DNA from 2 places in the Rhodococcus sp. OS5 genome. Region 2 is predicted to be linked to the other one. Evidence: riboswitches for the same ligand, from Rfam matches in the RefSeq annotation. Region 2 holds a riboswitch; the other holds the start of a gene.
What was found. Region 2 has a riboswitch for S-adenosylmethionine ahead of ACVZUB_RS20125 (LLM class flavin-dependent oxidoreductase). Riboswitches for the same ligand answer to the same signal wherever they lie in the genome.
Positions count from the first base shown of each region.

Region 1 (7,404 bases), 2.8 Mb from region 2:
AACGCCAGATCCACCCCACCCCGATCCGCGGTGGTCACCAGGTCCACCCAGTACGACGGTGTGAACAGATCTTCGGCGCGTGAGTCCTCGCGTCGCCAGGAGTACGGATGAGCTCCGGTGCCCTCGAATTCGAGACCGACCAGGAATGCTCCGGAACTACGCTCGGACATGTTCGGCCTTTCGTGTCGAATGATCCCGCCCGGGGATCGCGTCGAGAAGTGTGCGTGTGTACTCGTTTCGGGGATTGTCGAAAATCTCGGTGGTAGTGCCGATTTCGAGCAATCGCCCGGCCTGCATGACGCCGACGACGTCGCTGATCTGGCGAACAACCGCCAGATCGTGGGAAATGAAGAGATAGGTCAAGCCCAGTTCTCGCTGCAACTCGTCGAGTAGCGCCAGAATCTGCGCTTGCACCGAGACGTCGAGAGCGGAGACGGGTTCGTCGAGAACGAGCAGATCCGGCTTCAACGCGAGCGCACGAGCGATCGCCACCCGTTGACGCTGGCCGCCCGAGAGTTCGGCCGGTTTGCGGCTCAGGAACTGCTCGGGAAGTGCAACCTGATCGAGCAACTCTGCCGCACGAGTCTGCTGCTGGCTGCGTCCACCAACCTTGAAGGCCCGCAGCGGCTCCGCAACGATGTCCTGGACCGACAATTTCGGGTCGAGGGATGCATAGGGGTTCTGATACACGAGCTGGATCCTTCGGCGCAGCTCACGCAGGTCGCTGCCCTTGACCTTCGTGATGTCCTGGCCGTCGAAGGAGATGGTGCCGGCATCCGCCTGCTCCAACCGCACGGCGATGCGCGCCGTGGTCGACTTGCCGGAGCCCGACTCCCCCACCAGCGACACCGTCTGACCCCTCGGAACAGTCAGCGACACTTCGTTCACCGCGGTGATCGAACTCCCGCGTCCGACGTTGAAGTGCTTGGTGATTCCCGTCAGGGTCAGCAACGGGCTGGTGTCCTGGCGGACCGGGCGAACGACTGGTCCCGAGGACAGGCTCGGCGCAGAGCTCAGAAGTTTCTTCGTGTACTCGTCTCGCGGGTTGTCCAGAATATCTGCGGTGCGGCCGGATTCGACGATCCTGCCGCCCTGCATCACCAGGATCCGGTCCGCGCGGTCTGCGGCCACACCCAGGTCGTGCGTGATCAGGAGCACGGCGGCACCGGATTCGGCAATCCGCTCGTCGAGATGGTCGAGAATGCGCCGTTGAACCGTGACGTCCAGAGCACTGGTCGGCTCGTCGGCGATTACGAGGGCCGGGTTCGCGACAAGCGCGATACCGATCAGAACTCGTTGCCGCATACCGCCGGAGAGCTCGTGCGGGTACTGGCGTGCTCGGATTTCCGGCCGGTCGATACCCGCGCGCTCGAGCACCTCGACGGCGTCCAACCGGGCTTTGCGACGGTCTGCGAGGCCGTGGATCCGGAGGACTTCTGCAACCTGGTCGCCGATCCTCGTCACCGGGTTGAGCGAGGTCGTCGGATCCTGCGGCACCAAACCGATACGCGCGCCGCGGATTCGCTGCCACGCACGGTCGGAATACGAGTCGATCTGTTCACCCTCGAACTCGACGGTCCCGCCGGTGACGTGGCCACTGCCGGCGAGCAGACCCAATATCGCGTGGGCCGTGGTCGACTTACCGGAACCCGATTCCCCGACCACCGCAACTACTTCGCCCCGACCGACGGTGAAGCTCACGCCGGATACCGCGGGCTCGGCGCCGTAGGCGATCTGTAAGTCGGTGACGGAAAGCAACTGTTCCTCGGTCGTGCTCATCGCCGGTTGTTCCTTTCGATCTCGTGGCCGATACGGTGTGCCGAGATGACCACGGCGACAATCGCGAGACCGGGAAGTGTGGTCATCCACCAGGCATTGGCGAGGAAATTACGTCCCTCGGATACCAGCGATCCCCATTCCGGGGTAGGCGGAACGGCGCCGAATCCCAAGAAGCTCAGAGCCGACACCGCCAGTACTGCCTGCCCGAACTCGACAGCGGACAGCGCGACCACCGGCGCGTAGGAGTTGGGAAGCACGTGCCGACGCAGGACACCGAGCCACTGCACACCCGAACCGAACGCGGCCTCGACGTACTGAGCGCCGCGCACCCGCATCACTTCGGCACGCATCACTCGCGCAAAGTTCGCGACCATGCTGACGCCGACCGCGATGGCGACGTTGATGGTGCCGAAGCCGAGTGCGGTCACCAGTGCCAACGAGAGCAGTAGCGCCGGAATGGACAGCAGCACGTCGACGGTGCGCATCAGCACGGCGTCGACGACGCCACCGACAAAGCCCGCGAGCAAACCGATTATCGATCCCGCCACCAATGCGATTCCGACCGCCACCAAGGTTGCGGTCAGGGACAGCGCGGCGCCGTGCACGAACCGTGTGTACAGGTCACGACCGAGATTGTCGGTTCCGAACCAGTGAGCCAGGCTCGGGCCCTGCAGTTTGTCCGCCGGGACACCGGACAACGGATCGCCGCTGGCAAAGAATCCGGGTGCGACGGCAAAGCCGATGGCAAGCAACACGATCAACACCGGAATCACCAAGCCGGGCTTTCGGATCCAGCCGATGGCCGTGGACTTTCGGCGCGAAACAACAGGTGCCTTCGCCTCGACGGTCGGATCGAGGAGTAGGGGTTCGATCAATGTGTCAGACATGAGCCGGCTCCAGATCGGTCGAGCTTTCGGTATTCGACTTTTCGGTGTGACTCTTCTTCGTCTGGATGATCCGTGGATCTATCAAGGGGTAGAAGAGGTCGACCGCGAGGTTGACGAGCACGAACACGAGAGAGGCGAACACAACGACTCCCTGCACCACAGGGATGTCCTGCGCCATCACCGACGTCTGTGTCAGACGGCCGACGCCCGCGCGGGAGAACACCGTTTCCACAACCACCGAGCCCGCCAGCAGCGTGCCGACCAGCACACCGGCAATGGTGAATGCCGGAATGCTCGCCAGTCGCAACGCGTGACGGGTCTGCACGCGCCAACGGCTTGCGCCCTTGGCGTACGCAGTCTCCACGTGCGGCGAACGTAGCGTCGACTGCAGGCTGGTCGTGAGCACCTGCGCGATCACCGCGCCGGTCGGGATCGCCAAGGTGATCGCCGGAAGAATCACCGTTGCGAATCCCTTGTCTCCGAAAGCGGGGAAGATGTGCAGACGGAACGAGAACAGCTGCAGAAGAATCAGGCCAACCCAGAAGGTAGGCACCGCCACACCCAGCGGCGGCAGCGAGAACAACAGATTCGCGAGCCACCGCTTGCGGGTGTAGGTAGCGAAGAACGCGATCGCCACTCCGAACAACACGGCCAGAACCAAAGCGGTGGTTGCCAAGACCAGAGTGCTCGGCAGCGCCGAGAAGATGGCATCCGTCACCGACTGACCGGTGGAGATGGACGTACCGAAATCGCCGCGAAGAGCATTCGTCAGCGACGTCCAGTACTGCACCCACACCGACTGGTCCAAGCCGTACCGTGCCCGAAGCTGATCGAGCGCAGCCTGATCCACTGCAACACCCTGACCGGACGAGTCGGCAGCCATGCTGACGGGATCACTCGGCAGGAGGAACAGAATCACGAACGAGATGGTGAAGGCGGCCCACAGAACCACAGCGGCCTGGCCCAGTCGGGTGAGTGCGTATCGAGTCATGATTACTTACCCGACAACCATGCGTCGTAGAACTGCAGGCGCGAGGAGGCTTCGAAGTTCAGGTCCTGCACACTCGATCCGGCGCCGATGGCCTGCGAGAGCTCGATGGTGGGGATGGAGAGTCCACGGTCGAGGATCAATTCCTGTGCGGTGGATACCAGTTCGCCGCGTTGGCCGTTGTCCGTGGCTGCAAGCTGGTCTGTGAGTACCTTGTCGAGCTCCGGATCTGCGCCGCGACGGTTCAGGTTGCGGCCTTCGGTGCTGAACGATGCCCGCAAGATGTCGGCGTCCGCGCGAGTGCTGTTGTAATACAGCGAATCGTAATCACCCGATACTCCCTTCTCGGTCCATTCACCGTTCGAGACCAAGTTGAGCTGCAGGTCGACGCCGACCTTCTTGAGCTGCTGCTGCACGAGCTCGAGGATGGCCTGGTTACCCGAGAACACCGGACTGAAGGTGACGCTGAAAGTGAGCTTCTGCCCGTCCTTCTCGCGGATACCGTCGCTGCCGGTCTTCCAACCAGCCGCGTCGAGGAGTTTCGCCGACTTGTCGGCGTCGTACGTCACGACACTGGATTCGTCGCTGTAGAGCGGAGTGGTGTGAGCCAGCGGGCTCGTGGCCGGGAAGAACGACGGATCCAGAACGGTGTCGACGAGTTCTTGGCGGTTGATCGCGGGAATGATGGCCTGACGAACAGCCTGATCAGCGAGAACGCCGCGACTGACGTTGGGCTGGAAGAAGAAGCTCACACCCGGGTTCGGCCTTGTGAGGATTCGTCCACCCGCGCCCTCGATTTGCGGCGCATCCTGCGGAAGCGCATCGCTGACCGCATCGAGCTGGCCGGAGGCCACGCTGCCGGCCCGCACACCGGATTCGGGAACCACCGTGAAGTCGACGCCATCGAGGTACGCCTCGCCCTGATGCGCGACCGCATCCGAGGCCCAGTTGTATCCCGCACGCTTGGCGATCTTGACGCTCTTGTCCTGCTGCCAGTCGGTGTACACGAACGGTCCGGAGGCGATCACCGCTGCACCGGGGCAGCGCTGCTCGGATGCCAGCGCGGTGGTGGAATCGGCGAGGATTCCGAGCTGTGGCGTCGAAGTTGCTTGCAGGAACTGAACATTGGGTCCGGAGAAATTGATCTTCGCCGTGTGAGCATCTACGACGTCGGTACCGGTGTACGAGGACAGGTAACTCTTCGCCAACGACGCGTTCGGTCCCAGGTTCTTGACCGAGTCGAAGGTCTTCTTCACCGAATCCGCCGTCACCGGTGTGCCGTCACTGAAGGTGGCGTCGTCGCGAAGGACGAACGTGAAGCTAGCGGCGTCGGGGCTGATCTCCCAGCTCTTGGCGAGCCACGGGGTGATCTCTCCGGTGTCGGGATTTTGATCGGTAAGCGAATCCACCACTGTCCGAGTGACATACACGGTCTGGTTACTGCCGGCCTGGGCCGGATCGGCGCACGTCGGCGCCTGCGACAGACCGTAGCGAAGGGTTCCGCCGGACTGGGCGGGGCCTGCGTCGGCAGCACTGTCACTCCCGCTGCTGCAGCCGGCGAGGACGGTGCCGAGAACCGAGACAGCACCGATACCGGCGATTACGGTCGCGCGTTTGCGGGCACCGAATGAGGGCGAAGACACCAAGAACTCCTAAAGAGGCATGCCGAAGAGCGCACCCGTCGCCTGAGACGAAAAGGCGATCGAGCACGAATCACTTGTGAGAGAAGAGAAAACAGACTTGTCGACGACTCGCCTGAGTGTGAATGACTGACCGAGGTCAGTTGGTACAGAAAGATCCCGCGGTGCGGCACAGGTCTACGTGACGACGCGACCAGGCGGTATCGAAACCGCCTTCGACTGCCTTCATTTCGTGTTCCTCCATCGGTCCTGGCGGTAGCACCCGCACCCGATCACTCGGGGGGTTGCTGCGACTTCAATGAGCCAGGTCTCTCGGTCGCTCTGGATGGTCGTTCGCAAGTGTACGAGGTCAAACCCGGGTGTTGTCAACCCGGTCGGTAGGAATTGCTGCTCGAGTCACATTTTCGAGGACCCGAAGTTGTTTCTCGAACGGGTGGATGCCCACCTCTTCGGGCGAGAGTGAAGCGTCGTAAAGCGGTGTGTATCCACTGGACAGATACAGCGCGACGGCCTCCGGCTGCCGAGGACCCGTCGTGAGAAACACACGGTTGTATCCACGAAGTTCGATCTCTCGTTCCAACTCGCGAACGACGGCCTTGCCGAGGCCGCGCTTCCGATAGTCGACCGATGTCCAGATTCTCTTCAGTTCGGCAGTGGTGGAATCGAATTGACGAAACGCACCGCCGGCGATCGGCAGACCGTCGTGGGTGAGCACCAGAAGCGCACCCTGCGGATAGGCAAATTCTTCTGCCGGATACGTCGTGAGATCCTCGAGCATCGCTTCGCGAGTCCCGCCGTAACGCGAACTGTATTCGAGTGCCAACTCTGCGATCAGTGGAGCTGCCAGGGGATCGTCCTGCGATACCGAATAGACCTCTACCGCTCCGATACCCTCGAGCTGCCGAGTTCCGAGCTCCAGTGCCACAACACTTTCCTCCATGAATCTGGTCAACGCTCCCCCAGCCTGAAAACTTCCGGAGCGAGGGTGGTTCCGTCGACGAGGTCCGCCACAAGTTCACCCAAGGCCGGACCGAACTTGAACCCATGCCCCGAGAACCCCGCCGCCACTGTGACGGCGCCGACTCGGTCGATGACGAAGTTACTGTCCGGCGTGCTCGTGTACTTGGCAGGTGAGCGACTCGACACGGGTGGAATCGACACCGGGCAACCACGACTCGGCGTACTGGGCCAATCGCCGCTCTCCGTCGACGTCAGGGGTGTAGTCACGGGTCTGCGGAGTCACCACCGGCCCGGTCGCGTGTTCGCCGATCTTGATCCCGTCCTCGGAACCAAGCCCGTAGATCCCCGCGGTCTCCAATTCTGCGCCGGTGTGGTGAACGAAACTCGGCCACTCGACTCCGGGATCGAGCGGTGCGAAGTGTGCTGGTTGTTCCTGTGTCGTGCGCAGTGTCGGCAATACGATCTCGGAGCCGAGACCGCTGTCTGCGATCAGGTCCGCAGTCCACGCACCGGCCGCGATCACGACCTGACGAGCTGCGAGCGTTCCACTGTCCGTCACCACGTCCACGCCGTAGGACGCTCGCGCGAGTGCCAACACCCGAACATCGTGACGGACCTCGGCACCGGCAAACACCGCTCCCGCCTTCAGAGCGGTCACGGCGCGGTCCGCGTGCAACCGGCCTGCGTCGGGATGATGGAGCACCGTGGTGTCGAATCGCAGCCCCGGCCAACGGGCGGACGCCTCGGCAGGGGTGAGGATCTCACCCTTGATGCCCGCCTCGAGAAGTATCTTCGCCTTGGACTGCACGGCCTGCGGCAGGCCGTGATCAACGGCACCGGTGAGTTCCAGGAACCCGATGTCCGTCGTGGTCTCCAACTCCCGCCACAGCGGCAGCGCGTCGGCCGCCAAACCTGTGTACAGGTGATTGTCGTACGCCTGCCGGTAGATGCGCGAAGTACCGTGCGACGCACCGTGCTTGTGCCCCGGCCCGAACTGTTCCAGCTGAACGACGCTACGTCCGCGTGCCGCGAGCCGCCAGGCGGCGGAGGACCCGACGAGTCCTCCGCCGATGACGATCACATCGAAAATCTCACTCATGGACGAGAGCTCACTTGGTCTTCGGAAGGCCGGGCGGGTTGATCAGGGACG
Region 1 is NZ_CM166368.1:1,551,802-1,559,205, reverse strand. Features, by position in the region: gene ACVZUB_RS07305 (LLM class flavin-dependent oxidoreductase) at 1-170, opposite strand, end outside; gene ACVZUB_RS07300 (ABC transporter ATP-binding protein) at 157-1,779, opposite strand; gene ACVZUB_RS07295 (ABC transporter permease) at 1,776-2,666, opposite strand; gene ACVZUB_RS07290 (ABC transporter permease) at 2,659-3,657, opposite strand; gene ACVZUB_RS07285 (ABC transporter substrate-binding protein) at 3,660-5,297, opposite strand; gene ACVZUB_RS07280 (putative leader peptide) at 5,434-5,523, opposite strand; SAM riboswitch class I at 5,532-5,626, opposite strand; gene ACVZUB_RS07275 (GNAT family N-acetyltransferase) at 5,644-6,234, opposite strand; partial or broken gene ACVZUB_RS07270 (FAD-dependent oxidoreductase) at 6,243-7,353, opposite strand; gene ACVZUB_RS07265 (ABC transporter substrate-binding protein) at 7,364-7,404, opposite strand, start outside.
Region 1: linked by a shared signal. The riboswitch ahead of ACVZUB_RS07280 (putative leader peptide) and the one ahead of ACVZUB_RS20125 (LLM class flavin-dependent oxidoreductase) in region 2 are both predicted to bind S-adenosylmethionine.

Region 2 (7,404 bases):
AGAAATGTTTCCTGGTACGCGTCAGGTCAGAGCGAGCGCGTACACATTGCGCTCGCCTGCAGGCGAAGGTCGACGTAACGCCGACTGGTCAGGAACAACACTGTCCACACACTACTCGCAGCTTCAACTACTCGATCCCGAGGGTCGCCGCGGGAGTTCGCTTCGTGTTCGTCGGGTGTGCCCCGATCAGTCACTGTTGGTCGGTTGACTAGTCTCGACGATCAGTAGGTGCCGCACCGGCGCCTACGCGTCGGCAAGCGGAAGCGAGAGACCGATGAGCGTTCGGAATGCCGAGTACCCGCGTCCGAAGCATTTCCTGGTGCACCTCAGTGACACGCATCTGGTGGCTCAGGGGGAGTTGTACGACGCCGTGGATGCGTCGACGAGATTGCGGGAAGTTCTCAGCGGGATCGTGGCCTCGGGCGCACGCCCGGATGCACTGATATTCACCGGCGACCTGACCGACCAGGGACACCCCGACGCATACGCGGAATTGAAAGCCATCGTGGAACCCGTGGCGGCCGAGATCGATGCGCAGGTCGTCTGGGCGATGGGCAACCACGACGACCGCCCTACGTTCAGATCTCTGCTGTTGGGCGAGGACGCCACCGATCATCCCGTCGACAACGTCTACGACCTTGACGGACTGCGGGTGATCACCCTGGATTCGTCGGTTCCCGGGCATCACTACGGTGAGATAACGGATGTCCAATTGGATTGGCTACGAGCAGAATTGGCGGTGCCGGCGCCCGACGGAACAATTCTGGCGCTGCATCATCCGCCTGTTCCGTGTATTCAGGATCTCGCGGTTCTGGTGGAGTTGCGCGATCAGTCCCGGTTGGCAGACGTCTTGCGTGGCAGCGACGTCCGGGCGATTCTTGCCGGGCACCTGCACTATTCGACGACGGCGACGTTCGCCGGCATTCCGGTTTCCGTGGCGTCGTCGACGTGTTACACCCAGGACTTGAACGTGGAAGTCGGTGGTCAGCGTGGTCGTGACGGGGCTCAGGGGTGCAATCTGGTGCACGTGTACGACGAGACAATTGTTCATTCGGTCGTTCCACTCGGCGCGCACGTGACGGTCGGTGAGCCCGTCGACGCGGCCGAGGGTGCCCGGAGGCTCAGTGCTGCCGGCATTCGAATCCTCGAGAGCGAAAAGGCGGCACGCTCGATCATCTGAGGTGGAAGGCGGTTTCCGGCACCCACGCGCAGTTCTGAGTGATTGCCGGGCGGTCGCGTACTCACTACCGTCGAGGTAGGTGCAGAGCTCCAGCAACAAGGACCGGCTAGCTGGACGGCAACCCTTCATGCCGATGGGGTGCCCCGGAATCACACCTGGCGATACGCGCGGTGCGTGTCGCAAGCGGCAGTCGCCACGAGAACCGTCAGTCCGGTGCTGATGGTTTCTGCGGTCGGCACTGTGCGCTCCCGAGTAGTTCTCGAACAGGAGTATGCGCCGATGACCTCCACCCCTTCTTCTCATCTTGCTCCGTTGCATCTCGCCGTAGCGCTGGACGGTGCCGGTTGGCACCCTGCAGCCTGGCGAGAGCCGCACTCGCGCCCGAGTGAGCTGTTCAGCGCGTCGTATTGGACTGACGTGGTGACGACCGCCGAGCGTGGTCTGCTCGATTTCGTCACCATCGAGGACAGTCTCTCGGTGCCAGCCAACCCACTCGAGCCTGTCGACGACGCGGTTGACCGGGTGCGCGCTCGGCTCGACGCACATCTCGTGGCCGCCCGCCTGGCACCGATCACGAGCAACATCGGGTTGATCCCGACCATCACCACCATTCACACCGAACCGTTCCACGTGTCCAAAGCCGTTGCCACGCTGGACTACACCTCGCGCGGTCGCGCCGGGTGGCAGGTGAAGGTGTCGGCGTCGGAATCCGAGGCAGCACATTTCGGGCGCCGCGACATCCCAGCGCTCACCGATGCCGACCGTCAGTCGATCGTTTCAGGCGTCCTCCCGGACTTCGTGCGCGCGCTGTTCGACGAAGCTGCGGAGGCAGCCGACGTCGTCCGGAGACTCTGGGACAGTTGGGAGGACGACGCCGAGATCCGTGATGTGGAGCAGCGCCGATTCATCGACCGGGACAAGCTGCACTACATCGACTTCGAGGGAAAGTACCTCTCGGTCCGTGGACCGTCGGTGACTCCGCGCCCGCCGCAGGGGCATCCCGTCGTCACCGCATTGGCTCATCAGCGGGTCGCGTACGAGCTGGCGGCGCGGACGGCCGATCTGGTGTTCGTGACGCCGTTCGACGACGAGCAGGTCACGGCAATCCTGGGTGAAGTGCGAGCAGCCGAAGAACACGTGCAGCGCACCGGCGAACCGCTTCGGGTCTTCACCGACATCGTCGTATTCTTCGATGCTCCGGAAGAAACCGGAAAGGAACGGCTCGCTCGCCTCGACGCGCAGGCCGGCGCCGAATACCGTTCGGACGCGCTGACCTTCACCGGCACCGCGGCTGAGTTGGCAGATCTTCTGTTCCGGTGGCAGCAGTTGGGAATCGACGGCTTCCGGTTGCGGCCGGGCGTCGTCGTGGACGACCTCGACGCGATCGCAGGTGAGCTGGTACCTGAATTGCAGCGACGCAGCGTATTCCGCACCGAGTATCCGCAGACGAATCTTCGCGGACTGCTTGGCCTACCCATCGACGTTCCCAACCGCTACGCCGCCGGTACTCCGGCCGCCTGACAGACGAGGAATACATTTTCATGAGTTCTCAGAAGCGTAAGCAGGTCATCCTGGGTGCCTACCTCGGCGGCGTCAACCATCACACTGCATGGTGGGATCCGCAGGCGGGCAGCCAGATCGAGTTCGATTCCTTTGAACACACCGCTCGAACCGCCGAGCGTGGGAAGTTCGACTTCTTCTTCCTCGCCGAAGGCCTTGCCCTTCGTGAGCGTGCAGGACAGATTTTCGATCAGGACATCATCGGTAGGCCGGACACCTTCACGGTCCTTGCATCGTTGGCGGCGGTAACCGAACACCTCGGATTGGCCGGCACTATCAATGCCACGTTCAACGAGCCGTACGAACTGGCCCGCCAATTCGCGACGCTCGATCAGTTGTCCGGAGGACGTGCCGCCTGGAACGTCGTCACCTCGTTCGACGCATTCACCGGCCAGAACTTTCGCCGCGGCGGATACCTCGACCGCGCGCAACGATACGAGCGTGCGGAGGAGACCGTAGCGCTGGTGCGTGAACTGTGGGATTCGTGGCGAAGCGACGACATCGTGGCCGACAAGGCATCAGGGCGCTTTCTCGCGCGACCGGATGCCGGTGAATTCGCTTTTCATGGATCGCATTTCGACGTGAACGGCCGATTCACAGTGCCGCGTAGCCCGCAAGGGCGCCCGGTTATTCTGCAGGCCGGGGTGTCGCCGCAGGGGCGCGATTTTGCTGCCGGCAATGCCGACGCGATCTTCTCACCGTACGGTCAGTTGCCCGAGGCGGCCGATTTCTATCGCGATATCAAAGCACGTGCCGTTGCGGCCGGACGTGACCCGGGTGACATCAAGATCCTGCCGTCGGCGAGTTTTGTTCTCGGCACCTCGGAGGCAGATGCGATCGAGAAGTACCGAGAGATTCGCGACCAGCAGGTCACCGGCCAGACCGCTTTGGTTCTGCTCGAACAGATCTGGAATCTCGATCTGTCGAAGTACGACCCCGAAGGACCACTACCCGATATCGCTCCGGATCCCGAGGCTCCGCCGATCATCCAGGGCCGCGCCTTCATTCACCAAGATCGTTTCGCGACCGTCGCAAAACTGCGCGCGGTAGCGGAGAGCAAGAAGTTGAATCTGCGCGAAGTGGTGATCGATCAGTTCGAGCGTGGACCGATCGTCGGTACACCGCAGCAGGTTGCCGAGAAAATAGATTCGTTTGTCAGCAACGACGGTTCGGATGGGTTCATCCTCGGGTCGCACCTTGTGCCGACCGGCCTCGACGAGTTCGTCGACGACGTGGTGCCGCTGCTGCAGGATCGAGGTGTTCTCCGCAGTGACTACGAAGGAACGACGTTGCGTGACAATCTCGGTCTGCCCATTCCGGTGCAACGGGAGCATGTGACAGCACGCTGATCGACCGAAGTAGCAAGGGCCCAGCCGAAATCGGCTGGGCCCTTGTTTCGTCTAGGCTTCCCAGGGCGCCGGGATGGGGTAGTAGCTCTCCAGGAACTCCGTGATCTTGCGTGTCCGAAGTTCCAGATCGATCTCCGGAGCGCTGCCGTCGTTGAGGCAGAAGAAGTCCATGGAGCGCTTGGCGAGCAGTGAGTCCATGTCGCGCAAACCGGCCTTGACCGTCGTGTCGACGTATTTGACGGCGGCGGACTTCTGCACCACCGACCGTCCACTCATGAGCGTGTAGTAGTGGTACAGCGAATTGGTCACCGAGATATTGGAACTCGCGCGGAAGGTGCTTGCTGCAGTGGCCGCGAAGTCTTCGGCGAACTCGCGTTCCATCTCGGCCATCACGCTCTTGCGTAGTGGCGTCGCTGCGTGCTCCAGATGTCTGGTGGTCATCAGACCGAAGCGGTCCTGCAGCAGACGGCGGTTGACGCGGGCCGCATTCTCGAACCCGCTGCGGTCGTTGTCGTTGTGTCCCAATCCGATTCTGGTGTCGGCCTCGATGAACATGCTGATCCCACCGGGGGAGAAGAACATGTCAGGGCCGACGGGGCGACCGAAGAACATGTCGTCATTGGAGTAGAGGAAATGCTCTGCCAGACCCGGAATATGGTGCAGCTGGCACTCGACAGCTTGAGAATTGTGGGTGGGCAACACACTTGGATCGGCGAAGAACTTTTCGCTGGGCATGAACGTGACTCGCGGATCGTCGGCAAGCCAGTCCGGACGATCGGAATCGGTTGCGACGAAGATCCGCCGGATCCACGGCGCGTACATGTGGATAGATCTAAGTGCGTATTTGAGCTCGTCGATCTGACGGAAGCGCGCTTCTGATTCGTCGCCCTCGCCGACGATGTAGTTCTGCATGCGCTTGGCGCGCTGAGCCTGAAACTCTTTGGAAGAACCGTCGACCCAGGAAAAGACAAGATCGATATCGAAGCTGATATCGGAGGCATGATCGGCGAACATGTTCTCGATGGTCGGCCAGATCCGGCCGAATCGCTCGACGGTTCCTCGGACAGCTTCTTCGGGGAGGACGGTTCGTCGTGTCAGTGAGTTCTCGACGGGTAGGACGATTTCTTCGTCGGAAATCGACCACAATTCGATCTGAACGCCGATGTTCGCGCCGTAGTTCATACCGCTTGCGACGTGAACCCTCGGACGGAACAAGCGGAAGATCCGTGACTTGTTGGTTTTCGACAGGGCACCGTCCGCGACAAGGAGCGCTGGACTCTTCTTCGCGTCGACGGTTTTGGAATAGAAGGGTGCGTTTGCGCATCCCTCGACAAGTGCCTGCCGCAGGTTCTTGCGTTCCGTCCAGCTGACCGCGATGACCGGGCGCTCGTCGTTTCCGCGGACGAGTAGATACTCGATTCCTGCGGCGTCGAGGATGTCGCGGATGAAGAGGAGATCTTCGACCATCGCTTCGAGCGGCGTGGTGGTCGTGATCGCGAGGGCAAAACGATTCTTGAATCGGACGGTCTCGGGTAGCTCGCCCATCCGTGCGCGTGACGCGGCCGACGCCGGCTCCACAGGATTGGGGCTGTCCTGCTCCGGAGGTACGAAGTAGATGTCGTGCGGAGCGGGAGATTCTGTAATGGGATGCCTTCCGATTCTGATCCAGCTGTGTATCTGTCGCCCCCGACGCTGCGAGAGCGTGGTGGCGACGAGCTCAGTCTATGCCGTCGGCGCCGAAAGTCGGACATGAGTGACGGGGATGGGTAGCGCGGGGCGAGTCGGGTACCCCGAGGACCGAAGCGAGAGTGAAGGAGGAGAACCGATGCGTGTGAAAGCGATGGTCGGAACAGGCGCGATGGCGGTTGCGCTGGCCGCCGGCCCAGTTGCGACAGCGTCTGCGGAGCGAACCGAGGCAGCGGGGTCGGAGGGTTCACCGGAGATGCTGACCTGCGAGGTTGTCTTCGATGCACTCGAAGACATGAGCCCGGAATGGACGGAAGAGGGGATCGATCAGGTCGAAGACTGGTGTGAGGCGATCACCGGCGAAGAAGACTGACACCAACTCGTCGGGGCGAGAATCGCATGAAAATAGGTGAAAGGAATCGGCGGATGAGTGTTGTGCTTATCCTCTACTGTTACTGAATCGATCGAGAATCATACTTTAGTACTACTTGTTGCGATGATTGTCGACGCGAACTTCCTCTCTTTTGCGGGTCGGCGCGAAATATGTCCGACACATGTGGTGATATGTCCTCGTGCAACTGCCATCGGTCGTCCAGCGGTGATCACTTTCTGACGCACGTAGTGAGACTATGTGGGAGACCGAGTGCCGTAGGCGGTCTGGACGACCTGTTGTTTCGAAAGCCCTCCAGTTTTGGAAGACCCGTTTCAATCATTCATTGCAAGGAGTGCTTCGTTGGCGAGTTCACCCGACCCGTTCGACTTCAGTGACTATTCGCGCCCGGAAACAGATTCGGGGACTCGGCGAGAGCCTGATTCGGCCGATTTCACCAGATTTTCGGGGGCGTTCGATCAAGATCCGGGCAATCACCGAGGCTTCGCGCCCTCGGAGTTGGCGCCCTCGGAGTTTGCGCAGTCAGGCTTGAGTCCACAATATTCGAGTAGTGGTCCGGGACCTTTCGGTTCTGACGTCGGACCGGCAACCGTTCGTGCCGTGACCCCGCCGGTCGTTTGGTTGAGCGCTGCGGGCTTTGTGGCGGTGGTCGGCGTTGTCATTGCGCTCTGCTCCTTCGCATCGGGGACTTTGGCCGTCGTTGCCTGGACTCTCAGCGGCATTGTCGCGATAGGCGTTCTCGCAGCATTCACAGTGCGTGATACCCGTGCACGAGCGAGTGCGTTCTACTCACAACCGGTGTGGATCCCATGGGTGGTCCGCGCTGTACTCGTCATTTCCTGTGCCGGCGTTTTGATCAGTGCATGGAATATCGCAGATTGGATTGGACGGCTGTGAGTAAAGTGCGCACCGGTGCGCTGTTGGTTTTCGGGTTACTCGCCCTCAATTTCGTGACCGGGACTGGTGCTGCATCGGCGCTGCCGTCCGACGGTTCAGATTCGGCGGTGGGGGACTTCGGTTCCTGCCTTGCATCCCAGCAAACCGGCGACCTGCTCCTCCTGATCGACGAATCGTCGAGTTTGCAGGCTTCCGATCCCGAAGCTGCGCGAGTAAGTGCCGCTAACTTTCTCCTGGATCGGCTGACCGCATTCGGTTCCACCGCAGCAGTCGATCTCAATGTCGCAATCGCAGGATTTTCCAGTGAGTACAACCTCCAATCGTCATGGACGCCACTGAAC
Region 2 is NZ_CM166368.1:4,336,969-4,344,372, reverse strand. Features, by position in the region: gene ACVZUB_RS20130 (phosphodiesterase) at 275-1,180, shown strand; SAM riboswitch class IV at 1,259-1,372, shown strand; gene ACVZUB_RS20125 (LLM class flavin-dependent oxidoreductase) at 1,460-2,701, shown strand; gene ACVZUB_RS20120 (NtaA/DmoA family FMN-dependent monooxygenase) at 2,722-4,089, shown strand; gene ACVZUB_RS20115 (stealth family protein) at 4,141-5,634, opposite strand; gene ACVZUB_RS20110 (hypothetical protein) at 5,915-6,148, shown strand; gene ACVZUB_RS20105 (hypothetical protein) at 6,509-7,063, shown strand; gene ACVZUB_RS20100 (vWA domain-containing protein) at 7,060-7,404, shown strand, end outside.